2 regions of the Arthrobacter sp. UYCu723 genome follow, and region 1 is predicted to be linked to the other one. Evidence: predicted binding sites of a transcription regulator. Region 1 holds the regulator's gene; the other holds the start of a gene.
The links. The regulator LexA, encoded in region 1, represses DNA repair genes until DNA is damaged. The targets are predictions, from matches to a motif close to TCGAACANNTGTTCGA.
Positions count from the first base shown of each region.

Region 2: the regulator LexA is predicted to act here: its motif matches at 3,017-3,032, upstream of ACVWZ8_RS08535 (shikimate dehydrogenase).

Region 1 covers NZ_JBSSBW010000001.1:122,475-131,512, reverse strand. Annotated here, with positions in the region: gene ACVWZ8_RS00590 (ATP-dependent DNA helicase) at 1-2,038, shown strand, start outside; gene lexA (transcriptional repressor LexA) at 2,129-2,878, opposite strand; gene ACVWZ8_RS00580 (LysM peptidoglycan-binding domain-containing protein) at 3,250-3,687, shown strand; gene ACVWZ8_RS00575 (histidinol-phosphate transaminase) at 3,811-4,929, shown strand; gene hisB (imidazoleglycerol-phosphate dehydratase HisB) at 4,999-5,619, shown strand; gene hisH (imidazole glycerol phosphate synthase subunit HisH) at 5,616-6,386, shown strand; gene ACVWZ8_RS00560 (hypothetical protein) at 6,387-6,545, shown strand; gene priA (bifunctional 1-(5-phosphoribosyl)-5-((5-phosphoribosylamino)methylideneamino)imidazole-4-carboxamide isomerase/phosphoribosylanthranilate isomerase PriA) at 6,601-7,347, shown strand; gene ACVWZ8_RS00550 (SseB family protein) at 7,361-8,287, shown strand; gene ACVWZ8_RS00545 (MFS transporter) at 8,362-9,038, shown strand, end outside.
Region 2 covers NZ_JBSSBW010000001.1:1,822,660-1,831,697, forward strand. Annotated here, with positions in the region: gene ACVWZ8_RS08520 (ATP-dependent DNA ligase) at 1-524, shown strand, start outside; gene ACVWZ8_RS08525 (MFS transporter) at 598-1,917, opposite strand; gene ACVWZ8_RS08530 (IclR family transcriptional regulator) at 2,143-2,982, shown strand; gene ACVWZ8_RS08535 (shikimate dehydrogenase) at 3,134-4,015, shown strand; gene ACVWZ8_RS08540 (bifunctional sugar phosphate isomerase/epimerase/4-hydroxyphenylpyruvate dioxygenase family protein) at 4,015-5,991, shown strand; gene pcaH (protocatechuate 3,4-dioxygenase subunit beta) at 6,062-6,958, shown strand; gene pcaG (protocatechuate 3,4-dioxygenase subunit alpha) at 6,951-7,541, shown strand; gene ACVWZ8_RS08555 (lyase family protein) at 7,538-9,037, shown strand; gene ACVWZ8_RS08560 (alpha/beta fold hydrolase) at 9,030-9,038, shown strand, end outside.

The DNA.
Region 1 (9,038 bases):
ACCACCCGGCGAGGAGTTCGTGATCGATCTGCTCGACAGGGCGGTGTCAGGCATGGGCGGACAGAGCCGCAGCGGCCAGCACGAGATGGCCCGGCAGGTGGCGCAGGCAATCGACACCGGCGACCATCTGCTGGTCCAGGCCGGCACCGGCACTGGCAAGTCCTTGGCCTACCTGATCCCGCTGATCGCGCATTCCCTTGTCAGTGACAAACCCACCCTCGTCTCCACCGCCACGCTGGCCCTGCAGACCCAGATCGTGGGCCGCGACCTGCCCAGGCTGCTCAAGACCATCACCCCTGCCCTGGACCGCCCGGTCAAGGTGGCCCTCGTCAAGGGCCGCTCCAACTATGTGTGCAAACACAAGCTCGAGGGAGGCTTCCCTTCCGAAGAACCCTCCGAGGGCCAGCTCTTCTCCCTCGGCGAGGACACGTCCGTGCCGCACTTCGCTGCCGCCATGGGCGGCCCTTCCTCCCAGCTCGGCAAGGAAGTCGTCCGGCTGCGCGAATGGGCCGAGGAGACCGCCACCGGGGACCGTGACGAGCTCATGCCCGGTGTGACGGACCGCGCCTGGCGCCAGGTCTCCGTCACGTCGATGGAATGCCTCGGCGCGCAGAAGTGCCCCCTGGCGGCCGAATGCTTCAGCGAACTGGCCCGGCAGAACGCTGCCGACGCCGACGTCGTCGTCACCAACCACGCCATGCTGGCGGTCAGCGCCTTCGAAGGCCTCGCCGTGCTGCCCGAGTACGACGTCGTGGTGGTGGACGAGGCGCACGAGCTGCAGGACCGCGTCACCGGGGCCGTGTCCGGCCAGCTCTCCGTGGCAATGGTGCATGTCGCCGCCTCCGGGGCCCGGAAGCACACCGGCATCACGGTGGACGCGCTCAACAACGCCGCGTCCAACCTCGAGCTTGCCATTGAAGGCGTCCCCAGCGGGCTGATGCCCAACGGGCTCAACAGCGAGCAGCTCGACTCCGTGGACCAGCTGCGTGACGCCTGCCGCGCCGCGCTCTCCGATTCCAAGGGGGACAGCGCCAACACCGCCGACGGCGGGCGCCAGCTCGCGCGCTCCCGCCTCATGGTCATCCTGGAACTCTGCGAACGGCTGCTCGCTGCCCGCGAAAACCGCGAGGTGGTCTGGTTTTCCCGGAACAGCACTTTCGACCCTGCGCAGGGATACTCCCAGCCGGACGAGAGCGCACCGGCCCTGATCAACGTGGCCCCGCTGAGCGTCGCCGGACGGCTCCGCGAGGGTCTGTTCGCGGACCACACGGTCATCCTGACCTCGGCCACCCTGGCCATCGGCTCCGCCTTCGAACCGGCGGCCGGAGGTCTGGGCCTGGTAGGCCCCGGCGCGCCCAGCTGGACCGGAGTCGACGTCGGCTCGCCCTTCGACTACCCCAAGCAGGGCATCCTCTATGTTGCCAAGCACCTGCCCAAGCCCGGCCGCGGCACGTCCCCGGAGGCGCTGGACGAGCTGGAAAAACTGATCCGGGCTTCCGGCGGAGGGGCACTGTGCCTCTTCTCGTCCCGGCGGGCTGCCGAGGACGCCGCCGAGGCGATGCGCCCCCGGCTGGACATGACCATTCTGTGCCAGGGGGATTCGACCATGACGGCGCTCGTGCGCCAGTTCGCCGATGAACCGGACACCTGCCTCTTCGGCACCATGTCCCTGTGGCAGGGCGTCGACGTCCCGGGGGGCTCCTGCCGGCTCGTAGTCATCGACAGGATTCCGTTCCCGCGGCCGGATGACCCGCTCATGACAGCGCGCTCCCGCGCGGTGGCCCAGGCCGGCGGCAACGGATTCATGAGTGTGTCCGCAACCCACGCCGCGATCCGGCTGGCCCAGGGAGCCGGACGGCTGATCCGCACGACGACGGACAAGGGAGTCGTGGCGGTGCTGGATTCGCGGCTGTCCACGGAACGCTACGGGGGATTCCTCCGGGCCGCTCTGCCGCCGTTCTGGCCGACCACCGATCCGGCAATTGCCATGGCGGCTTTGGAACGGCTCTACAAGGAGTCGGCGCAGACCGCCAAGTAGGCGGACGGAGCACCCCGCAGCAGGGAATGTGTTGGGCCCCGCCGGCATCCCCCGTCCGGGGGACGCCGGCGGGGCTCTGTGTGGCAGGTGCTAGAGGGAGCGCAAGACCGAGACGACCTTGCCCATAATGACGGCGTGGTCGCCGAGGATTGGCTCGTACTGCGTGTTCTGGGGCAACAGCCAGGTGTGGCCGTCGCGCTGGCGGAACGTCTTGACCGTGGCCTCGTCGTCCAGCAGTGCGGCAACAATGTCGCCGTTCACGGCGTCACCCTGCCGGCGCACCACCACCCAGTCGCCGTCGCAGATGGCGGCATCGATCATCGAGTCGCCCGCCACCTTCAACATGAAGAGCTCTCCGTGGCCCACCAGCTGGCGCGGCAACGGCATGACGTCTTCCACAACCTGGTCCGCGAGGATGGGGCCACCGGCCGCGATACGGCCGACGAGGGGGACCATTGCGGTATCCGTAGCGCTGGCCAGTTCCGAGACGGACAGCCCGCCCACGGCACGCAGGCCGCTGGACTTCGCCACTCCCGAGACCTTGGAGCTGCCCTCGTCAAGGGTCAACGGCATGAGCACTTCCATGGCGCGCGGCCGCTTGGGATCCCGCCGCAGGTAGCCGAGCTTCTCGAGTTGGGAGAGCTGGTGCGTCACGCTGGAGAGACTCGCCAGTCCCACGGTGTCGCCAATCTCGCGCATGGAGGGAGGGTAGCCGTTGTCCGTCACCGAACGCTGGATGGTTTCGAGGATCTTCTTCTGCCGGACGGTCAGGCTCTTGGGAGGCCTGGCTGACTGCGGGCTCCGTTGGGACGCCCGGCCGCCGGTGGCTGGTGCTGCCATATTCGCCAATGCCTTTCCAATCCGCCCGGCTGCCTTGCGGCAGTTACCGGGACCTTCCGGCCTGAATGTCAGACCCCGCTGATCAACTACTGATGATCGACTGCAGAAGTGGTTGTCCTGTGACTCAAACGTAGGCCAGCCACACAGTTTTTTCAAACATTTGTTCTAGCGAGTCTCGACAATGTTCGTTAATAGGTGCTAAAACTGGACAGGTGAAGTTCGAAGATGTGTTCGAACCTCCGGGGGCTGGATGAGAGTATCGCAGTTGGATGAGGGCGTTTGTTCGGTTCTATGTTCGAAGGTTAGGCCGGTTGGCGGCAGGTACGTGGAGTACACCGGGCGGCACAGTATGGTCCAGGAGGGCTCAGTTCATGTCAGCATCAAGCGCGTTTCACGACACTTTCGGCCATGACGCATCCGGCGGGTATGGCCGGTCCGTACCTCGGGTTTCGTTCCGTCCGGCCGCTCCGGCCGGCGGTGCGTCCCGCACCAAGCAGGCACCCCTGCGGCTGACCAGGCGGGGCCGGTTCGTCTTCTTCGGAGTGCCGTTGATCCTGCTGGCCGCCCTGATCCTTTCCTTCAGCGGCTTCCTGAATGCACCTGCCAAGGCTTCCGAATCTGTTGAGGAGCTGTCACTGACCCCCACCGTCTCTGTCACGGTGCAGCCCGGGGAATCGCTGTGGGCCATCGCCGGGACCGTGGCACCCGGGCGCGACCCCCGCGACATCGTCGCCGACATCGTCCAGCTCAACAACCTCGATGCCGCCCGCGTCCTGCCCGGCCAGACGCTCTTCGTCCCGGCCCAGTAGTCCAGCCCAGTAGTCTTCCGGCCCCGGGAACGTCGCGTACCAAGCAGCCGCCAAGGCGCCGACGGACCTGGCCCGAGCCGTCACAGTTTCAGGGCCCGCCGCCGTCTCACTTAAACTACTGAAGTGACTGACCAGTTAGAGCGCCTGAACCGACTTCCCCTCCGGACCAATCTGCGGGGAATGAGCCCCTACGGGGCACCCCAGCTGGACGTCCCCATCCTGCTCAACGTCAACGAGAACACCCACGGTGTGCCGGCGGACGTCCGAGCGGCCATCGCCGCGGCCGTAACAGAGGCAGCGGCCGGCCTGAACCGGTATCCGGACCGCGAGTTCACGGAACTGCGCGAAGCCCTGGCGGAATACCTCGGTCACGGGCTGGGCGCGGAGCACATCTGGGCAGCGAACGGCTCCAACGAGGTGCTCCAGCAGATCCTCCAGGCCTTCGGCGGACCCGGACGCACGGCACTGGGCTTCCCTCCCACGTACTCCATGTACCCCCTGCTCGCCGCGGGGACGGACACGGAATACATCGTGGGGGTGCGGGCCGATGACTACGGGCTGAGTGCGGAGTCGGCGGCGCGCCAGGTCCGCGAACTTCAGCCCAACATCGTCTTCCTCTGCTCCCCGAACAACCCCACCGGCACGGGCCTGGGCCTCGAAGTGGTGCAGGCTGTGTACGAGGCCGGCCAAGCCAGCCAGACGATCGTGATCGTCGATGAGGCGTACCACGAGTTCGCCCACGACGGTACGCCGAGTGCGCTCGAGCTGCTGCCGGGCCGGGAACGGCTGATCGTCTCGCGCACCATGAGCAAGGCCTTCGCCCTTGCCGGCGCGCGCGTGGGCTACATGGCGGCAGCCCCCGGGGTGGCCGACGCCCTTCGCCTCGTCCGGCTTCCCTACCACCTCTCCGCCATCACCCAGGCAACCGCCCTTGCCGCCCTGCACCACCGCGTGGCGCTCATGGCCGACGTCGAGGACATCAAGCGGCAGCGGGACAGGATCGTTGCCGAACTGCAGCGGATGGGCCTCAAGCCGTCCGCCTCGGATTCGAACTACGTCTTCTTCGGCGGTCTCCAAAACCCGCACGCGGTTTGGCAGGGACTGCTGGACGCCGGGGTGCTCATCCGGGACGTCGGCATCCCCGGCCACCTGCGCGTCACCGCCGGCACTGAGACGGAAACCACAGCTTTCCTTGAGGCCCTCGACCAGATCCTGAGCAGCCCCGCGAAACAGCGGGCCTAGACTTGACTCCGGGTCAAGTACAACGCCAGAACGCCTAGCACCGCCTTCATCACAAAAGGACACCTGCACATGAGCATCACCGGATCAACCGCTGCCCGGACCGCCCGCCTGGAACGGACCACCAGCGAGTCATCCGTCCTGGTCGAGATCAACCTGGACGGCACCGGCGTCTCGGACATCAGCACCTCGGTCCCGTTCTATGACCACATGCTGACGGCGCTGAGCAAGCACTCCCTGATCGACATGACGGTCAAGGCCACAGGCGATACGCACATCGACGTCCACCACACGGTGGAAGATGTCGCCATTACCTTTGGCGAGGTCCTGCGCACCGCGCTGGGGAACAAGGCCGGCATCCGCCGCTTCGGCGAGGCGACGGTGCCGCTGGACGAAGCCCTGGCGCACGCCGTCGTCGATGTCTCCGGGCGGCCGTACCTGGTCCACGGCGGCGAGCCGGCAGGCCAGGAATACCACCTGATCGGCGGACACTTCACGGGTTCCCTGACCCGGCACGTCTTCGAGGCGATCACCTTGCACGCGGGCATCTGCCTGCACATGAATGTCACCGCCGGCCGGGACCCGCACCACATCGTCGAGGCCCAGTTCAAGGCTTTCGCCCGCGCCCTGCGCGCCGCCGTCGAGCCGGATCCCCGCGTCGAAGGCATCCCGTCCACCAAGGGTGCACTGTGACCGGCAAGGTGCTGCAGGACGGCGCCATCCTCAACCCCGACGCCGGCCGGAAGCCCGTCTCACCCGAGGGCAAACCCACCGTTACGGTGCTGGATTACGGATCCGGCAACGTCCGCTCGGCCGTCCGTGCCCTCGAGCGGGCCGGCGCCGAGGTCATCCTCAGTGCCAGGCCCGAGGACGTCCTGAACGCCGACGGCCTTGTCGTCCCCGGTGTCGGAGCCTTCGAAACGGTCATGCGCGAGCTCAAGGCCGTCGACGGGATCCGGATGATCGGACGCCGCGTGGCAGGCGGCCGTCCCGTGCTGGCTATCTGCGTGGGCCTGCAGGTCCTGTTCGAGGCCGGTGTGGAACACGGCACCGAGGCCCCGGGGATGGGGGAGTGGCCCGGCAAGGTGGAACTGCTGCCTGCCGAGGTGGTGCCGCACATGGGCTGGAATACAGTTTCGGTGCCGGAAGGTTCGAAGCTGTTCGCCGGTGTCGAGAACGAGCGATTCTACTTTGTGCACTCCTACGGCGTCCAGAACTGGGATTTCGACGTGATCCAGCCCCGGATGATTGCGCCGCTGGTCACTTGGTCCGAACACGGCGCCCCGTTCATCGCGGCGGTTGAAAATGGTCCGTTGTGCGCCACCCAGTTCCACCCGGAGAAGTCCGGCGACGCCGGCGCACGCCTGCTGCGCAACTGGGTCGAGGGCCTGCGCAAGGGGTCCCCGGACGCGGCTGCCCCGGGCAGCGCAACCGGCGCCGGCCCGGAACAGGCCGCCTAGATGTGGTCCATCGTCCTGATGGGGCTTGCCGGCCTGCTGGTTGGCGGGGCGCTGTCCTTCCGGCAGCAGAAGAGTCCGCGCTGGGTCCAGATCGTCTTCTACGTGCTGGCCGGGATGTCGCTTCTGGCCGCCTATTTCCTGACGCTGCCCGCCTCCTAGCGGTCCCGCAGCATTCCCGACCATCCGCCGCCACCTGAGAAGCTGAGGATCCCCGATGACCACCGAAACCCCGCTGCCCGTGCTCGAGCTGCTGCCCGCCGTCGACGTCGTCAACGGCCAGGCCGTCCGGCTCGTTCAGGGCGAAGCCGGAAGCGAAACGAGCTACGGCACCCCGCTGGAGGCCGCACTCAACTGGCAGCAGCAGGGGGCCGAGTGGGTCCACCTCGTGGACCTTGACGCCGCTTTCGGCCGGGGATCCAACGCCGAACTGCTGCGCGAAGTCGTGGGACGCCTGGACATCAAAGTGGAGCTCTCCGGCGGCCTGCGCGACGACGAATCGCTCGAGAAGGCCCTCGATCTCGGCGTCGCCCGGGTCAACCTCGGCACCGCGGCGCTGGAGAACCCGGAGTGGACGTCCCGCGTGATCGAGCGCTTCGGCGACAAGATCGCCGTCGGCCTGGACGTCCGCGGCACCACCCTCGCCGGACGCGGCTGGACCAAGGAAGGCGGCGACCTCTGGGAGGTCCTGGCCAGGCTGGAAGAGGCTGGCTGCGCCCGTTACGTCGTGACGGACGTGACCAAGGACGGCACCCTGCAGGGTCCCAACGTCGAGCTGCTGCGCCGGATGGTGGAGAAGACCGGCAAGCCCGTCGTCGCGTCCGGGGGCATCTCCAGCCTCGAGGACCTCAAGGTGCTGCGCTCCCTCGTCCCGCTCGGCGTCGAGGGCGCGATTATCGGCAAGGCCCTCTACAACGGAAACTTCACGCTGCCCGAGGCACTCGACGCCGCCGGCCGCCGCTAACCGGACCGCAGCCATGGAACACCAGCCGGCAGGCACCAACCCGGCGCCGGACGCAGGCGGGAACACCGCCCCGCCCCGGCATCTGCCCGGGCACATCGCGGCAGCACTGGCGGGCGCCGGCGGTCCGGCCGACTCGGCCGGCCAGCCGTGGGCCGGGCGGAGCCTCGCCGGCGACGACGCCAGGATCCACAATTTCGAAGACGACGACGGCGCGGCGGACGCCGGTTACCTGGCGGCCCTCGCGCGCCTCGCCAGCGGCGACGGCGACGAAGCCGCAGTCATCGCCTCACTCGCCACCGCACGCGTCTTCGTGCCGATCCTTGCCCGGCTCGCGGAACAGGGCGAAGGCTCGACCCGCCCGGCAGGGGACAAATTGCACGGGGACAAGGAGTCCGACATGGCCCTCGTCACCCTCAAGGCGCCCGACGGCCGGACGGCCATGCCTGTGTTCACCTCGGCCGCGGCGCTTCAGGCCTGGCATCCCGAGGCCCGCCCGGTTGCCGTGTATACGGCCCGGGCAGCGCTGTCCGCCGTCGCCGAGGGCGCCGAGCTGCTGGTTCTGGACCCCGGCTCGGACCTGACGTATGTGGTGCGCCGGCCCGCCGTCTGGGCCCTCGCTCAGCAGCAGCCGTGGACCCCGTCGTACGCTGATCCTGTGCTGGCGCAGTCCCTAGGCGCGGCCGCGGTAGGCTTTCCGGAGGTCCGGCGTGTTGAAATTCATCCAGGCGGTGGAGTTGCCTCAACTGCGGCTGATGGACGGCAGCTTCCCGGCGGAGGTGCGGGCCCGGAACTCCGGGTGGTCCTCTACCTCGAGGACGGGCTCGACGCCGCGGGGGTGCAGTCCATCGTGGCCGGCCTAAACAACGCCTGGGCCCGGAATGAATTGTTTGCCGAGCGGGTTGACTCGATCGAAGTCAAGTTGCAGCGCGCAGCACCATAGCTGACGGCCAGCGGGGGACTCCTGCCGGAAGCAGTACCAGGCTGCCGAGGGCAATACCAAAAGGGATGTAGTCCGTGAACTTCACGCTTTACCAGGAGCTGCTGGCCGTCCGGCCGATCAGGCGGATCCTGCTGGTCGGGATGATTGCCCGCATACCGCACTCCGCCGCGGGCGTGCTGCTGACCCTGCACATCGTCCTGAGCCTGGGCCAGGGCTATGCCGCCGCCGGCGCCGCGGCAGCAGTCATGACAATCGGCATCGCCGTCGGGGCGCCCTGGCGCGGACGGCGTGTCGACACCGCGGGCCTGCGCAAGGCCCTGATCCCGTCCGTCATTTCCGAAACCGTCATCTGGTCGATCGTGCCGCACGTGTCCTACGAGCTGCTGCTGCCGCTGGTGTTTGTCGGCGGCCTGCTGACGCTGCCGATCTTCAGCGTCGTGCGCCAGTCCCTCGGCGTCCTGGCCACAGGGGAGCAGCGGCGCGCCGCGTTTGCCCTCGATGCGATCTCCACCGAACTGGTCTTCATGATCGGCCCCGCCGCCGGCGCCCTCGTCGCCACCGCCGGCTACTCGGTCGTAGGCCTGACCATCGTCGGCATTGCCACCTCGGTGTCCGGGCTGTTCCTGATGTGGTTCAACCCGCCGACCCGCAGCCCCGTGGCCGGCCGCGGCCTCGACGCCGGGCTCGAGGCGGGACTCGATGCGGATGAACAGAATTGCGCGGAGGCCGCCGTCGTGGCTGCCGCCCCGGC
Region 2 (9,038 bases), 1.7 Mb from region 1:
TGGACGGTACGTACCAGCCGGATAAACGCGCCATGGTCAAGATCAAGCATGAACGCACCGCGGACTGCGTCCTCGCCGGGTACCGGGTGCACACGTCCGGGCCGGACCGCATCGGGTCGTTGCTGCTGGGCCTTTACGACGACGACGGCGTCCTCGCCAATGTGGGTGTGGTGGGCGCCTTCCCGATGCAGCGCCGCAAGGACCTCTTCGAGGAGCTCCAGCCCCTCGTCACCGGCCTCGAGGACCACCCGTGGACCCCGGCCCGGCAGGAGGAGGGCGCCCGGACGCCGCGGAATGCGGAGGGCAGCCGGTGGAGCGGGGGCAAGGACCTGTCCTTCACACCGCTCCGCCCGGAACGCGTCGTGGAAGTGAAATACGACCACATGGAAGGCGTGAGGTTCCGCCACACGGCGCAGTTCGTGCGCTGGCGCCCGGACCGTGATCCGCGCTCCTGCACCTATGAACAGCTCGAGGAGCCGGTCTCCTATGACCTGGCCCAGGTGCTGGAAACCGGCGGCCGCTAGACACTCGCGCCAACGCAGACGGCGGCCCGTCCCGGGAAGGGCGGACCGCCGTCGTAGGTGTTGCCGTTGAGCCTTAACGCAGTCCGAGTTCCTGGGTGGGGACCTTGAACGTTTCCTTGGCGGTCAGTGCCGAGACGGCAGAGATGACGCAGATGACCGCGGTGAAGATGCTGATCTGCACCCAACCGCCGGGCTTTATGCCGCCCATGGCTGCCACGATCGCCGGGGCAAAGCCGGCCATCAGGAAGCCGAGCTGGGTGCCGATCGCCAGGCCGGAGAAGCGGACCCTGGTGCTGAACATTTCGGCGTAGAAGGACGGCCAGACGGCGTTGGAGGCCGCGTAACCGAAGGAGAAGAAGCCGATCGCGGCGAGGAACATCAGCGGGACGCTGCCGGACTCCAGGCTCAGCAGGAACAACGGCGTCAGGACCGCGCTGACCAGGGCACCGTAGATGAACACCGGCTTGCGGCCGATCCGGTCCGCAAGCTTGCCGAACAGCGGCTGCGTGCCCAGGGCGACCAGGTTGGCGCCGACAACGAGCCACAGCGTGGTGGTGCCGTCCACACCGGCGACGTTCTTGGCGTAGCTGATGGCGAGCGTGCCGAACACGGTGGAGACTGCGGCGATGAAGGCGCAGGCGACCACGCGGAGGACATCGCGCCAGTGGTCCTTGAGGAGGTCGGCGACGGGGAGCTTGGAGATCTGGGCGGACTTTTGGGCTGCCTCGAAGGCCGGCGGCTCGTGCAGCGTCCGGCGGATGAAGAACGCAACCACAACGACGACGGCGCTGAGCCAGAACGGGATGCGCCAGCCGATGCCGTATTTGATCTCGTCAGGCAGGGCCAGGACCGGAATGAAGACGAGGGCCGCGAGGATCTGGCCGCCCTGGGTGCCCGTGAGCGTCCAGGAGGTGAAGAAGGAGCGGCGGTTATCCGGGGCATGCTCCAGCGTCATGGAAGAGGCGCCGGCCTGCTCGCCGGCTGCGGACAGACCCTGGCAGAGACGCGCCAGCACCAGAAGGACGGGGGCCCACCAGCCGACGGTCTTGAAGTCCGGCAGGCAGCCGATCAGGAAGGTCGACGCGCCCATCAGCAGCAGCGTGAACATGAGGACCTTCCGCCGGCCCACCCGGTCACCGAAGTGGCCCAGGATGACGGCGCCGACCGGCCGGGCGACGTAGGCGAAGCCGAAGGTTGCGAAGGACATGATCGCCGCGTTGGCGTCGGCGTCCGGGAAGAAAACCTTGGGGAAGATCAGGGCGGCGGCGGAGCCGAAGATGAAGAAGTCGTAATACTCGACGGCGCTGCCCAGGAAGCTGGCGAGGGCCGCCTTTTTCGGTGTCCCGGCCGGTGCGGCAGTGCCCGGCGTCGTGGACGGGAGTGTCTGGCTCATGTGTTCCTTTGGTGTGACGACATTGTCGCGGATGGATCAGGAAGGTCTCAGCCGCCGCATGATTCAAGTGTGCGGTAGCCGGAGGTCCGTGGAAAGACCCGGACTAGTAGCCACATTGTGGGAGCTACTCGTGCGATGTAGCAATCATGGCTGTGAGCGGTGTCACCTGTCAAGCAAAATAATCACCATCTAGAAATAGCTCTCACTATGTGAGAGCATTGAGTCATGAGTGTGAACCAAGACACAGAATCGACCGAGACTGACGCCCCTCCGACGCCGGCAGCCAAGTCCCCCAAGTCTCCGAAGGAGGACTCCCGGACGGACATGGTGGGCAAAGCCCTGGGCCTGCTGGTCCTGCTGGGTGACGAGCCCCGCGGGGCTAGCGCTGCCGAGCTGTCCCGCCGGGCAGATCTGCCGTTCAGCACCACCTACCGCCTGCTGGGCTCCCTGACCAGGGACGGTTTTGTGGACTACGAACCGGACGGCCGCCGCTACCACCTGGGCCTGCGCGTCTTCCAGCTCGGACAGCGGGTTTCCAACCACCACGGCTTTGCCGGCACGGCCCTGCCCATCCTGCGCCGCGTCACGCAGGAGACGGGGGAGGCCACCATCCTGTCCGTGCGCGACGGGGTCCACCATCTCACCGTCAACAAAGTGGACGGGCCGCAGACCTTCCGGGTCACGAGCGATCCCGGCCACCTCGGCGCGCTGCACACCACCTCGGTGGGCAAGGCGCTGGTGGCCTTTGCTGATGAAGCCGCCCGCGCCGAGCTCGTGGAAGGCCTGGAGCTGGCGCCGCTGACCGAGTTTTCCATCACGGACCGTGAGGCCTTCCGGGCAGAGATCGAGCTGGTCCGGCGCCGCGGCTACGCCACCATGGACGAGGAGAACGAGCTGGGCATGCGGGCCATTGCGGTCCCGGTCTTCAGCTCCCAGGGCCAGGCCTTTGCATCCCTGGCCACCGCCGTACCGGTCTTCCGGATGAGCATGGAGGCCCTCGTGGCTCTTGTGCCGCTGCTGCAGTCAGCAGCGGCGGAGCTGTCCGCCAGGCTTCCGCAACGGTGAGGCCGGCCATGAGTCGTCATCACCTGTTCGCTACTAGAACAACCGTGCAAGATGTGAACATTTGCGCTACAGTAATCCCCATCACCCGGCCCGCCGGCGACGCCCTGGGCGTCCCCGCCGGCCGAGTGCCGTTGTCAAAGGAGCTATACGGATGAGCAATCGAGCAGAGTCCTTCCTCGTGGGACTGGTGGGTGATGGCGTGATGCCGTCACTTACTCCCTATATGCACGAACGCGAAGGCGACCTCCAGGGCCTCCGGTACCTCTACCGCCCCATCGACCTCCTGGAGCTGGGGCTCCCCGGCGCGGCCGTGGGCGAGCTCCTCACCGGCGCGCAGCGCCTCGGCTTCAACGGGCTGAACATCACCCACCCGTGCAAGCAGCTGGTCCTGGAATGCCTGGATGAGGTCACGCCCGACGCCCGGCGCCTCGGCGCGGTGAACACAGTGACCATCCGGGACGGCCGATTCGTCGGCCACAACACCGATTTCTCCGGCTTCGCCGCGGCCCTGGCCTCGGGCCTGCCCGGCGCCAAGCTGGACCGCGTGGTGCAGCTGGGCGCCGGCGGTGCCGGGTCCGCCGTCGCCTACGCCCTGCTCACCGCCGGGGTCCAAGAACTCGAGCTCGTGGACACCGACGCCGGGCGCTGCGCGGCGCGCGCCACCGAACTCGCCGGGTTCTTTCCGGACCAGAAAGTCACGGCCCGGACGACGGCGGAGCTGCCGCGGCTGATGCCGCAGGCCGACGGTCTGGTGCACTGCACCCCGGTGGGCATGGCCGCCCACCCGGGCGTTCCGCTGGACATGTCCCACGTGGAGTCCCGGCACTGGGTCGCGGACATCGTCTACCGCCCGATCGAGACCGAACTGGTCCGCGAGGCCCGGGCGAAGGGCTGCGAGGTGCTCGACGGCGGACGGATGGCCGTCGGCCAGGCTGCCGACGCCTTCCGGATCTTCACCGGTCTCGAGCCCGATGCGGAGCGTATGCGGGCCCACTTCCTGGAGCTCGTCGCCGCGGAAGAGGTGGCCGCCTGATGCGCACCGGAATCGCCACCGTGTGCCTCTCCGGCACGCTGCGGGAGAAGTTGCAGGCCTGCGCCGTCGCCGGCTTCGACGGGATCGAGATCTTCGAGCAGGACCTCGTCACGTCCCCGCTGAGCCCGGAGGACGTCCGGAAGATGGCCGCGGACCTGGGCCTGAGCCTGGATCTCTACCAGCCGTTCCGCGACTTCGACAGCGTCCCGGAGGAACTGCTCGCCGCCAACCTGCGCCGCGCGGAGGCCAAGTTCCGGCTGATGTCCCGCCTCGGCATGGACACCGTCCTGGTCTGCTCCAACGTGGGCACCGCCAGCATCGACGACGACGACCTCCGCGCCGCCCAGCTTTCCCGGCTGGCCGGGCTCGCCGCCGACCACGGCATCAAGGTGGCCTACGAGGCGCTCGCGTGGGGCAAATATGTCAACGACTACGAGCATGCCCACCGGCTGGTGCAGACGGTGGACCACCCCAATCTGGGCACCTGCCTGGACTCCTTCCACATCCTGTCCCGTGACTGGGACACCGCGCCGATCGAGTCCTTCAATCCGGACAAGATCTTCTTCGTGCAGGTCGCCGATGCGCCGAAGCTGTCCTTGGACGTGCTGTCCTGGAGCCGGCACTACCGCGTGTTCCCGGGCGAGGGGCAGTTCGAACTCGCCAAATTCCTGGGCCACGTGGTCCGGGCCGGCTACACCGGACCGGTCTCCCTCGAGGTCTTCAACGACGTCTTCCGCCAGTCCGACGTCGAACGCACCGCCGTGGATGCCATGCGCTCGCTCATCTGGCTGGAGGAACAAAGCGCCAAGTGGCTCGACGCGAACCCGGCTGCCGCCGGCCCGGACGGCCAGTCCGCCGGCCTCGTCCCGGGTACCCGCCGCCGGTACCCGATGGAACTGGCCACGCTCCCGCAGGTGGCCGAACCCGCCGGTTTCAACTTCGCCGAGGTCCGGGCTGCGGACACCGCCGCGCTGGAGACCCTGCTGGGCCAGCTCGGCTTCGCGTTCAACGGCCGGCACCGGACCAAGAACGTGCAATTGTGGACCATGGGTCACGCCCGCGTCATCATCAACGAAGAGTCGGCGGGTGCCGAAAGTTCCGGGACGGCCACCGCCCCTGCCATTTCCGCTGCCATTTCCGCGGTGGGGTTCGACGTCGATTCCCCGGTGATTGCCGCCGCCCGCGCCCAGCAGCTCAAGGCCCCGGCCGTGCCGCGCAAGAGCCAGGCCGACGAGGAGATCTTCCAGGGCTTCGCGGCCCCGGACTCCACCGAGATCTTCCTCTGCCAGGGCAGCCCCGACGGCACCGCCGCGTGGACCCGGGAATTCGGCGAAGGACTGGAACTCCCCGCCGCGGGCCGGGCCGGGGCTCCGGGCGCCGTGATCGACCACGTCAACCTCGCCCAGCCTTGGCAGCACTTCGACGAAGCCGTGCTCTTCTACACGAGCGCCCTCGCGCTGGAACCGCAGCCGTACGCCGAAGTCGCCAGCCCCACCGGGCTGATCCGCTCCCAGGTGATGCTGACCCGGGACCGCGGCGTCCGCCTGGTGCTGAACCTGGCCCCGCTGCTCCAGCAGGAAGGGACCACGCCGAGCGCGGCAGGGACCGGCGGCACCGGCCAGCGCCGGAGCTACCAGGAACACATCGCCTTCGCGGTGGACGACCTCGTGGCGACGGCCCGCGCCGCCCAGGCCCGCGGCCTGGACTTCCTGCGGATCCCGGAAAACTACTACGAGGATCTGGAGGCGCGGTTCGACCTGGAGCCGGCTTTCCTGGCCACCCTCCGGGAGCTCAACCTGCTCTACGACCGCGATGCCGACGGCGAATTCCTGCACTTCTACACCGCCACCGTCGGCAGCGTGTTCTTTGAAATGGTGGAACGCCGCGGCGCCTACGACGGCTACGGGGCACCGAACGCCCCGGTGCGGCACGCCGTCCAGTACGACCACCTGCACCAGCTGAAGCCCACCCCCTGAGCCGAACCCCCTGAGTCGAACCCCCTGGCCGAACCGACCAGTACCCACACCCAACGAAAAGGAGGCTGCCGTGCCTGAAGAGATCAACCTCGAGGTCTACAACGCGGATCCGCTCACCGAGGACGTGTCCGACAAAGCCACCGGGGCCGCACCGACGACGCACCCGCCGCTGGATGCCGCCGCGGAGTCGCAGGCGGACCTCAGCGCCGAGATGAAAGCCCTTGGCGACGCCTACGCACAGGCGCTCCAGAACGCCGCCCCGGCCGAGGTCCAGCCCCGGCTGGACTACGCGCCCTACCGCAGCAGCATCCTGCGCCATCCGACCAAGGACCTGCACCACGCGGACCCGGAAACCATCGAGCTGTTCTCCCCGGCGTTCGGGCACATGGACGTGCACGCGCTGGAATCGGACCTCACCATCCAGCACAACGGGGAACCGCTGGGCGAACGCATCGTCGTCTCGGGCCGCGTGCTCGACGGCGACGGCCGTCCCGTGGCCGGGCAGCTCGTGGAGATCTGGCAGGCCAACTCCGCCGGCCGCTACATCCACAAGAGGGACCAGCACCCGGCCCCCCTCGACCCGAACTTCACCGGCGTCGGCCGCTGCATCACGGGTGCCGACGGCTCCTACAGTTTCACCACCATCAAGCCCGGCGCCTACCCCTGGAAGAACCACCTCAACGCCTGGCGCCCGGCGCACATCCACTTCTCGCTGTTCGGCCAGGAATTCACCCAGCGGATCGTCACCCAGATGTACTTCCCCGGGGACCAGCTCTTCCCGCTGGACCCGATCTACCAGTCCATCGTGGACCAGGACGCCCGGGACCGGCTCGTGGCCACGTACAACCACGAGCAGACCAGGCCCGAATGGGCGCTGGCGTACAACTGGGACATTGTCCTGACCGGGTCGAAGCGGACCTGGACCGAGAACGAGGCCCTGGGAGCAGAAAGTGATGATCATGAGTAACCCCACCAAACTCACCCCCACTCCCGGACAGACCGTCGGACCGTTCTACGGCTACGCGCTGCCCTACCCGAAGGACCGCGAGCTTCTGGCTCCCGGCTCCCCGGGCTCCATCCGGCTGCAGGGCACGGTCTACGACGGCGCCGGACACCCGATCCCGGACGCGATCCTGGAAATCTGGCAGGCCGACGCCGACGGCAATGTCCCGCAGCACGCGGGTTCGCTCGTGCGGGACGGCTACACCTTCACCGGCTTCGGCCGCAGCGCGGTGGGCAACACCGGGGCCTACACCTTCACGACGGTGAACCCGGGTCCCACAGAAGAAGGCGCGGCGCCGTTCATCTCCGTCGCGGTCTTCGCCCGCGGCCTGATGAACCGGCTCTTCACGCGTATCTACCTGCCGGAAAACGAGAAGGCCCTGGCCGCAGACGCGCTGCTGTCCTCGCTCGAGCCGGAACGCCGCCAGACGCTGATCGCACGCCGGGACGCCGACGGCGGCCTGACCTGGGACCTCCGGCTCCAGGGCGAGGGCGAGACCGTGTTCCTCGACTTCCATGGAACAAAAACACAGGACGCCTCGAAGTGACATCCTTCGAATCCGACGGCGGCGCCGGCCTGCACGGTGACTTTGGCCTGCTGAGTCCCGTGTCGGCGTCGCCCTTTGTGGCGGCGCTGACCGGGGACCGGGCAGTCCTGGCCGCCATCCTGCAGGTCGAGGCCGCCTGGGCCCAGGTCTTGGAGGAGGCGTCCCTCGCCCCGGCCGGTTCCGCCGCCGTGGTGGCGGCAGCAGCCGACGTGAGCCGATACGACGTCGCGGACATCGCCGTACGCGCCCAGGGCGGCGGTAACCCGGTGATCCCGCTGCTGGCAGATCTCCGTGCCCAGATCCGGGCCCTCGACACCACCGGAATCGGCGCTGACCTCGCCGTACACGCCTCGCTGACCAGCCAGGACGTCCTCGATACGGCCCTCATGCTGCTGGCCCGGGACGCCCTCCGCGGGCTCTTCACCGAGCTCGTGGCAGCGACTTCGGCGCTGTCCGCCCTCGCGGAACAGCACGCGGAAACGCTGTGCGTGGGCCGCAGCCTGACCCAGCATTCGCTGCCGTTCACATTCGGGCTCAAGGCCGCGCAATGGTTCGCCGGACTGGCCGCCGCGGCGCGCCGGCTGGGGGCCATTGAACTGCCGGTACAGGCCGGGGGAGCGGCCGGAACCCTGGCCGCGGGCACCGTGCTGACCGCCGGCATCGCAGTCACGCCCTTTGACCTGGCCGACCGTCTGGCCGCCGGACTGGGCCTCGCGCCCGTCCCCGCGCCGTGGCACACCAACCGGCTCGCCGTCACCGCACTGGGCGATGCCCTGGCCGCCGTGACCGACGCCGCCGGCAAGATCGCCGCCGATGTGCTCTTCCTGAGCCGCCCGGAAGTCGCCGAGCTGGCCGAGCCGCGCGCCGCCGGCCGGGGAGGCTCCTCGGCCATGCCGCAGAAGCAGAACCCCGTGCTGTCCGTGCTGATCCGCAGCGCAGCCCTGCAGGCACCCGGGCAGGCCGCCCAGCTGCACCTCGCCGCCGCCAACTTCAACGACGAACGCCCCGACGGTGCCTGGCACAGCGAATGGCCGGCGCTCCGCCAGCTGCTCCGGCTCGCCCTCGGTGCCGCCGGGCAGCTCCGCGAACTCGCCGAAGGGCTGCAGGTCTTCCCCGGCGCCATGCGCCGCAACCTCGGCCTCTCCGGACCGCTGCTGCTCAGCGAGGGCGTATCCGCTGCGGTGGCACCGCTCCTGGGACCGGACGATTCAGGCCAGACCGGCAAGCAACAGCTCCAGGCGGTCGTGGACCAGGCGCTCCGGGCACCGGCTTCGGAACAGGCCTCCACCTACCGCCGCCTCCTCCGCGCGGCCGTCCCGGACGAAAAACTCTCCGACGCCCGGCTTGAGGAACTGCTGGATCCGGCGAACTACCTCGGCCTGGCCGCCGAAATTTCCCGCCGCATCCTCGCGGCCTACCCCGAGTACGCCGGAACCGCAGCCGGCGCCCCCGACGCCTCACCGACCCCCGACCTGAACGGAGCCTCCCGTGGCTAGA